2 regions of the Mesorhizobium sp. WSM4837 genome follow, and region 1 is predicted to be linked to the other one. Evidence: riboswitches for the same ligand, from Rfam matches in the RefSeq annotation. Region 1 holds a riboswitch; the other holds the start of a gene.
What was found. A riboswitch is a leader RNA that binds a small molecule or an ion and turns the genes downstream of it on or off. The one in region 1 is predicted to bind S-adenosylmethionine.
Positions count from the first base shown of each region.

Region 2: linked by a shared signal. The riboswitch ahead of AC0L3D_RS04355 (O-succinylhomoserine sulfhydrylase) and the one ahead of metX (homoserine O-acetyltransferase MetX) in region 1 are both predicted to bind S-adenosylmethionine.

Region 1 is NZ_JBVVQE010000023.1:38,258-42,462, reverse strand. Features, by position in the region: gene AC0L3D_RS15725 (prephenate/arogenate dehydrogenase family protein) at 1-592, opposite strand, end outside; gene hisC (histidinol-phosphate transaminase) at 599-1,708, opposite strand; SAM riboswitch at 1,881-1,958, shown strand; gene metX (homoserine O-acetyltransferase MetX) at 2,079-3,248, shown strand; gene metW (methionine biosynthesis protein MetW) at 3,364-3,978, shown strand; gene AC0L3D_RS15705 (DUF1194 domain-containing protein) at 4,050-4,205, opposite strand, start outside.
Region 2 is NZ_JBVVQE010000005.1:48,136-52,340, forward strand. Features, by position in the region: gene AC0L3D_RS04345 (ABC transporter substrate-binding protein) at 1-657, opposite strand, end outside; gene AC0L3D_RS04350 (2'-deoxycytidine 5'-triphosphate deaminase) at 751-1,845, opposite strand; SAM riboswitch at 1,971-2,048, shown strand; gene AC0L3D_RS04355 (O-succinylhomoserine sulfhydrylase) at 2,122-3,309, shown strand; gene AC0L3D_RS04360 (ceramide glucosyltransferase) at 3,355-4,205, opposite strand, start outside.

The DNA of each region.
Region 1 (4,205 bases):
AGGCGATGATGTGCGGCAGGTGCGAGACGATGGCCAATGTCATGTCGTGATGCTGGGGATCCATCGTGTCGATGTTGGAGCCGCAGCGGCGCCAGAATTCCGAGAGCCTTTCCAGCGCCTCGGGATCGGTGCCGGGTAGCGGCGTGAAGATGCACCAGCGGTTTTCGAACAATTCGGCAAAGCCGGCGTCCGGACCCGATTTTTCAGTGCCGGCCAGTGGATGGCCGGGAATGAAATGCACGCCGGCAGGCACATGCGGCTGCATCTGCGCGATGACCGACGCCTTGGTCGAGCCGACATCGGTGAGAATTGCGCCCTGCTTCAGCGCCGGTGCGATTTCCTCGGCGACCTCGCCCGAAGAACCGACCGGCACCGAAACGATGACCAGGTCGGCATCGCCGACCGCCTTTTTCGCATCCGACGTGTAGAAGGAGCCGAGGCCGAGTTGTTTCGCCCGCGCCAGCGTCGTTTCGCTGCGCGTCGAGATGGCGACATGACCGGCAAGGCCTTCGCGATGGATTACGCGGGCCAGCGACGAGCCGATCAGGCCGATGCCGACCAGCGCGATCTTTTCGAACATCGGTGATGTCATGGTGTTCTAGCTTTTCAGAAATGTCGCGAGGGCGGCGACAACGCCGCGATTGGCCTCTTCGGTGCCGATGCTCATGCGCAGCGCATTCGGGAAGCCGTAGCCGGAAACGCGCCGCAATATGTAGCCGCGCGCACAGAGGTAATCGTCCGCAGCTGCCGCCGAATGTTTTTTGTCTTCGGGAAAGTGGATGAGGACGAAATTGCCGACGCTCGGCGTCACCCGCAGTCCGAGCCTGGTCAACTCCTCGCTCACCCAGGTCAGCCAGGTCTCGTTATGCGCCACGCTTCGCTCGACATGGGCACGGTCGCGGATCGCGGCAATGCCGGCCTCGATCGCCGTCGCGTTGACGTTGAAGGGACCCCGCACCCGGTTGATCGCATCGATGACATGCATCGGCGCGTACATCCAGCCGATCCGCGCGCCGCCGAGGCCGAGCTTGGAGAAGGTGCGGGTCATAACCACGTTTTCCGCACCAGCCACCAGTTCGACGCCGGCTTCATAATCGTTGCGGCGGACATATTCGGCATAGGCTGCATCAAGCACCAGAAGCACGTTTCGAGGCAGGCCGGCATGCAGGCGGCGCACCTCCTGGAACGGCAAATAGGTACCGGTCGGGTTGTTGGGATTGGCGAGGAAAATGATCCTGGTACGCGGCGTCACCGCAGCGAGGATCGCATCGACGTCGGCACGCTCATTGGTTTCCTTGACCGAGACCGGGACAGCACCTGCCGACTGGATGTAGATCTTGTAGACCATGAAGCCGTGTTCGGTGATCACAGCCTCGTCGCCGGGCGCGAGATAGGTCTGCGCAAGCAGGCCCAGAATCTCGTCGGAACCATTGGAACAGACGATGTTCGCCGGATTGAGGCCATGCACCTCGGCGATCGCCTCCCGCAGGCGCCTGGCGGTGCCGTCGGGATATATGTCGAGCTTGGCCGCAACGTCGCGCGCGGCTTCTATCGCCTTCGGCGAGGGGCCGAGCGGGTTCTCGTTCGACGACAATTTGTGGACCTTGGCAACGCCGGCCGGCGCCGTGCTTTTGCCCGGCACATAGGCTTCGATGTCCATGATCCCCGCGCGGGGCGTTGGACGTGCCTGATCCGATGCCTGGTTCATATTGCAAAAATCCGTCGAGAACGCTTCCGCTGCTCCAACGCGATGCGAATTTCAGATCCGCCACACTGGAAGCCGCCGCGGAAATACAAGCCGTGGCCTGGAATGTCGAGAGGCGGCAATGATCGGTGCGTGACTGGACGTTGACGCCGAGGCGCGCCGGTCCTAAAGAAAGGCGAAATCCCGTGGTGATTTGGCCGGTCGGCTTGCAGCCACGTTAAACAACTCGCTAAAGGGCCGTTTGCATCCTGTAACCGGCTTTGCGAAGGCAATGCCGGTTTTTTTGTTGTCCGCAGCCGGCCGGACAGTCGCATCGAGCCGAAAATCGCAATCGACTTTCGGAAAACACGATGGGTTAATGTAAGAGGATGCGATGGTCGCGCTGCGCACGAAAAGAACCAACAACGAGGCCGACGAGCCGTCGAGCCCGGTGTTGCGTTTCGGCGCCGACAAGCCGCTCAAGCTCGATGCCGGCACACTGCTGTCGCCGTTCCAGATCGCCTACAAGACCTACGGCACGCTCAACGACGCCCGCTCCAACGCCATCCTCGTCTGCCATGCGCTGACTGGCGACCAGCATGTCGCCAGCACCAATCCGGTGACCGGCAAGCCGGGCTGGTGGGAAGTGCTCATCGGCCCCGGCAAGATCATCGACACCAGCCGCTTCTTCGTCATCTGCTCGAACGTCATCGGCGGCTGCCTCGGCTCGACCGGCCCCGCCTCGACCAATCCCGCCACCGGCAAGCCGTACGGGCTCGACCTGCCGATCATCACCATCCGCGACATGGTGCGGGCGCAGTTGATGCTGGTCGACCATTTCGGCATCGAAAAACTGTTCTCGGTGCTCGGCGGCTCGATGGGCGGCATGCAGGTGCTGCAATGGGCGTCGAGCTATCCGGAGCGCGTTTTCTCGGCGCTGCCGATCGCCACCGGCGCGCGCCATTCCTCGCAGAACATCGCCTTCCATGAGGTCGGCCGGCAAGCGGTGATGGCCGATCCCGACTGGCATGGCGGCAAATATTTCGAGCAGGGCAAGCGCCCGGAAAAGGGACTGGCCGTGGCGCGCATGGCCGCTCACATCACCTATCTGTCGGAGGCGGCCCTGCACCGAAAATTTGGCCGCAACCTGCAGGACCGTGAAGCGCTCACCTTCGGTTTCGACGCCGACTTCCAGATTGAGAGCTATCTGCGCCATCAGGGCATGACCTTCGTAGACCGCTTCGACGCCAACTCCTATCTCTACATGACCCGAGCGATGGACTATTTCGACCTCGCCGCCGATCATGGCGGCCGGCTGGCCGACGCCTTTGCCGGCACCAGGACCCGTTTCTGCCTGGTCTCCTTCACCAGCGACTGGCTGTTCCCGACCGAGGAGAGCCGCTCGGTCGTTCACGCGCTGAACGCGGCCGGCGCCTCGGTGTCCTTCGTCGAGATCGAGACTGATCGCGGCCACGACGCCTTCCTGCTCGACGAGCCGGAGCTGTTCGCCGCCATCAACGGCTTCATCGCGTCGGCGGCCCGCGCCAGGGGGCTCAGCGCATGACCCCCAAAGATTACAGCCTTTTCGAACCGGCATCTTGCGCCAGGCAGCAGCGCATGACGCCTGAAGTTTGCAGGCTTTTCGGATCAAGGTCATGCGCCAGTCAAGAGGCACGATCATGAGTGTCAACCACGCCCAGCGCGTCGACCTCGAAGTCGTCGCCGATCTCATCCCGCCGCAGTCGCGGGTGCTGGACGTCGGCTCCGGCGATGGCCTGCTGCTCGAATTGCTGCAGGCGACGAAGCAGGTCGACGGCCGCGGGATGGAACTGTCGCAGCGCGGCGTCAACGAATGCGTGGCGCGCGGCCTGTCCGTCATCCAGGGCGACGCCGACAAGGACCTCAAATTCTATCCCGACAAGGGTTTTGATTTCGTCGTCCTGTCGCAGACCTTGCAGGCGACCCGCAACCCGAAGCTGGTGCTCGACGAGTTGCTCAGGATCGGCAAGCACGCCATCGTCTCCTTCCCCAATTTCGGCCACTGGCGGGTACGCCTTTCGCTGTTCGTCGAAGGGCGGATGCCGGTGACCAAGGACCTGCCCTATTCCTGGTACGACACGCCCAACATCCATTTCTGCACCATCCGCGACTTCGTCAATCTCTGCGAAGAGCTCGGCGCAACGGTGGAAAAGGCAACCGCGCTCGACGCCAATGGCCAGAAAATCGGCCTGTCGATGCCATGGTGGTTCTGGAATTTCTTTGGCCAGCAGGCGGTGTTCCTGCTGAAGCGATAACGGCGACCCGTCGCTTCGGCCAGCCGGCCCGAGTCCGGAGACATCTGGGACTGATCGCCATTCGTCGAGGTCTAGCGATCAAGTTCCGGAAAATACGGATCGGAGAAAAACCGCCGACCGCGCTCGCCTTGCAAACAGTCGACCGGTGCTGCCGCATCGACCGGGACGGATCCGGGATCGGCCCCGGGACCGGCATTAGGATCGGCAACACCGCTGACCTCGAGGAC
Region 2 (4,205 bases), on a different contig from region 1:
GGCGATACCGGCTTCGGTCTCCGTGCCCTTGACGTCGCCGACCATCTTGCAGCAGTCGTCGCTCGACTTCTTCATCCAGTCCATCAGCACGAATTTGTCTGAAAGGACGGCATCGAGACGGCCGTTCATCAGGTCGGCGACCGCCTCCTCCTGGGTTGGATAGAGCTTCGCCTCGGCGCCGGCCTTGCCATAGACATCCTGGGCATAGTCGGCCTGGGTGGTCGAAGCCTGGGCGCCGACTGTCTTGCCGGCGAGTGCCGCCGGTTCGGTCGAGGCAATATCGCTGTCCTTCAAGGCCACCAGCGAAAGCGGCGTCGTATAGTATTTGTTGGTGAAGGAGACCTGCTTCTTGCGCTCCTCGGTAATGCTCATGGACGCGATGATGGCGTCGAACTTTTTGGCCTGGAGCGCCGGGATCATGCCGTCCCAGTCCTGCGTGACAAGTTCGCATTCGACCTTCATCTGAGCGCAAAGCGCATTGGTGATGTCGATGTCGAAGCCGACGAGCTTGCCATCCGCGGTGATGGTGTTGAACGGCGGATAGGCGCCTTCAGTGGCGATCTTCAACTTTTCCTGTGCTTGCGCCGACAGCGACCCGGCTGACATCGCCAGCATGACGGCTGTTGCTGCCGATGCGATCCATCTTGAAATCTGCATTTTCTGTTCCCCTTGTTCCAACCGTATTGACGGCTAAGACAGCCAAGCACGACCCGTAAGGTCAGGCAAGCATGGTCTGATCATAGCGGGCGATCAGCGCGCGGCGCGAAAATGCTTGGACAGTTTCAGGCCCTGCGCCTGATAGTTCGAGCCGAGATCTGTGCCGTAGAGCGCCTGCGGCCGCTTCAGCATGTGCTCGTAGACCAGCCGTCCGACGATCTGGCCGTGATCGAGGATGAACGGCACTTCGTGGCTGCGCACTTCGAGCACGGCCCGGCTGCCGGTGCCGCCCGAGGCCGAATGGCCGAAACCCGGATCGAAGAAACCGGCATAGTGGACGCGGAATTCGCCGACCAGCGGATCGAAGGGCGTCATCTCGGCGGCATAGAGCGGCGGCACATGCACCGCTTCCTGGCTGACGAGGATATAAAATTCGTCCGGGTCGAGCACCAGTTCGCCGGCACCGCTCTTGTAGAGCGGGTCCCAGAAATCGACGACATCCTGCGCGGCGCGCTTGTCGACATCGACCAGGCCGGTGTGGTGCTTGCCGCGGTAGCCGACCAGCCCGTCCTTGTCACCATCGAGGTCGATCGACAGTGCGATGCCGCCGCCGGAAATGTTCGGCGGCTCGGTGGCGACGAGCGTCTCGGCACGGTGCAATTCGTGCAGCTCGCTTTCCGACAAAAGCGCGTTGCCGGTGCGGAACCGGATCTGCGACAGCCGCGAGCCGGTGCGGACGACGATCGGAAAGGTGCGCGGGCTGACTTCGAGATAGAGCGGGCCGTTGTAGCCGGCAGCGATCTTGTCGAACTCGTGGCCGCGATCGGTCATCACGCGGGTGAAGATGTCGAGCCGCCCGGTCGAGCTTTTTGGGTTGGCCGAGGCGGAAATGTTTGCCGGAAGCGCCAGGCTCTCGAGCAGCGGCACGATATAGACGCAGCCCGTCTCCAGCACCGCACCATCGGTGAGATTGATTTCGTGCAGCTTCAGGCGGTCGAGTTTTTCAGCAACCCTGTGGTTGGGGCCGGGCAGGAAGGAGGCGCGCACCCGCCAGGCCTTGTCGCCAAGCCTGAGGTCCAGGCTGGCCGGCTGGACCTGGTCGGCGTCGAGCGCGCGCGGCGACTTCAGCGCGCCCGACTGGTACAGCGCGGAAATATCCTGATCCGGAAGAATGCCTGTCTGCCGCAAAGTCTGGCTCCGCTCGAAGGCCGGGCGTGGTCTCGTCTTGTCGCAGGTTCTTGCCGTGGAACCCGCTGGTACAAACCTCTTAATCATGCCGGCAATTGACGCAAGCGCGGTGCAGGTCTAAAGGATCGTTATCCCGTGGTGATTTGGCCGGTCGGCTTGCAGCCACGTTAAACAAGTCGCTAAAGGACCGTCGGGCCGAAAGGCCGTACGACCGGTTGCGACTTTCGCGGCCGGTTTTTTTGTGTTTGGACCATTTTTTGTGTTTGGAACAAGGTGATGACGAGCAAAACGCGCAACTGGAAGCCTCAGACCGCCCTCGTGCATGCAGGAACGCTGCGTTCCGGCTTCGGCGAAACCTCCGAGGCGATGTATCTCACGCAAGGCTATGTCTACGACACGGCGCAGGCGGCGGAAGCCCGCTTCAAGGGCGAGGAACCGGGCTTCATCTATTCGCGCTATGCCAATCCGACGGTCGACATGTTCGAGAAGCGCATGTGTGCGCTGGAAGGTGCCGAAGATGCCCGCGCCACCGCATCCGGCATGGCGGCGGTGACGGCGGCGTTGCTGTGCAGCGCCCGGGCCGGCGACCACATCGTGGCGGCGCGCGCGCTGTTCGGCTCCTGCCGCTGGGTCGTCGAGACGCTGGCGCCGAAATACGGCATCGAGGCGACGCTGGTCGACGGCACCGACATCGCCAATTGGGAAAAGGCGGTCAGGCCCAACACCAAGTTGTTCTTCCTTGAAAGCCCGACCAATCCAACGCTGGAGGTCGTCGACATCGCAGCCGTAGCCTCGCTTGCCGATTCGATCGGCGCGCGGCTGATCGTCGACAACGTCTTTGCCACGCCCTTGCAGCAGAAGCCGTTGCAGCTCGGCGCCCATATCGTCGTCTATTCGGCGACCAAGCACATCGACGGCCAGGGACGCTGCCTCGGCGGCATCATCCTGTCGGACAAGAAGTGGATCGACGAGAATTTGCACGACTACTTCCGCCACACCGGTCCCAGCCTCTCGCCCTTCAATGCCTGGACGCTGCTGAAGGGGCTGGAGACGCTGCCGCTGCGCGTTCGCCAGCAGACGGAAAGTGCCGGCCGGATCGCTGACTTCCTCGCCGAGCGATCGGAAATTGTCCGCGTCATCTATCCCGGCCGCGCCGATCACCCGCAGGCGGCGATCGTCAAGAAGCAGATGTCGGGCGGCTCGACGCTGATCTGCCTCGACGTCAAGGGGGGCAAGCAGGCGGCCTTCGCCTTCCAGAACGCGCTCGATGTCGTGCTGATCTCCAACAATCTCGGTGACGCCAAGAGCCTGATCACCCATCCGGCGACGACGACACACAAGAATCTGAGCGACGAGGCGCGGGCCGAACTTGGCATCGGGCCAGGCACGCTCAGGCTGTCCGTCGGACTGGAGGACACTGACGACTTGCTCGAAGACATCGAGCAGGCCTTAGCCGCCAGATAGGGATACGCGCCGAACTGCTGCGCTCTGATCTGCAAAGCGGCGCGGTCAGGCGCCCGACGGCGACTCTTCCAATTCCGCAACGGCGCTGGTTTGGATGGTCATCGTGTTGCCGCGCCAGTCGACGGCACCGCTGAGCCAGCCGCGCACCCAGATGGCGGGAAGCATCACGTCCCGCGCAACCATCGCCGGGATCATGCGCAGCGACAGGTGCCAGCCCTTGGCCGAGGCGAGAGCGCATTCCGGCAGATAGGCGACTATCAGCACGGCGACGGCGGTAGCCGGCAGGCTGAAACCGGCGCCTGCTGCCGCAACCAGCGCCAGCACCAGCGGCGGCGCCGCTCCGATCAGGATCTCGGGCGCGAAGAACAGTGGGAATGTGACGCGACGCAGGCGTGCCCAGCGGGCCTGGCGCGACCAGATTTCGCCAAATGTGCGCAAGCCGAGCGGCTGCTCGAACGGCGAGGCAACGAGATTGACGCGCAGTCCGAGCCCGTTGACAAGCTTGGTCGCAGCGGCATCCTCGGCAATCTCCGCAGCAAGCGCACGGATGCCGCCATTGGCGTCGAGCAATGGCTTGTTCCACAGCATGCTCTTGCCCTGGGCAAAACCGAGGCCGAGCGCCTCGCCGGTATATTGCCAGCGCGCCTGCAGCGTATTGAGGAAAGCGCATTCGACCTCCGCCCAGATCCCGTCCGGCCGCGAGCCGATCGGCGTCGAGCAGACGAGGCCGGTGTCCTGCCGCCATGCCGTCATCAGATGCTGGACATAGTCCCTCCGCATCAGGACGTTGGAATCGGCAAGGACGACCCAGTGGTGGCGCGCGGCCTCCCAGCCCTTCACGCAATTGTTGAGTTTCGGATTGCCGCTGATGCGGTCGTCGCCGACGAGCAGCCGGG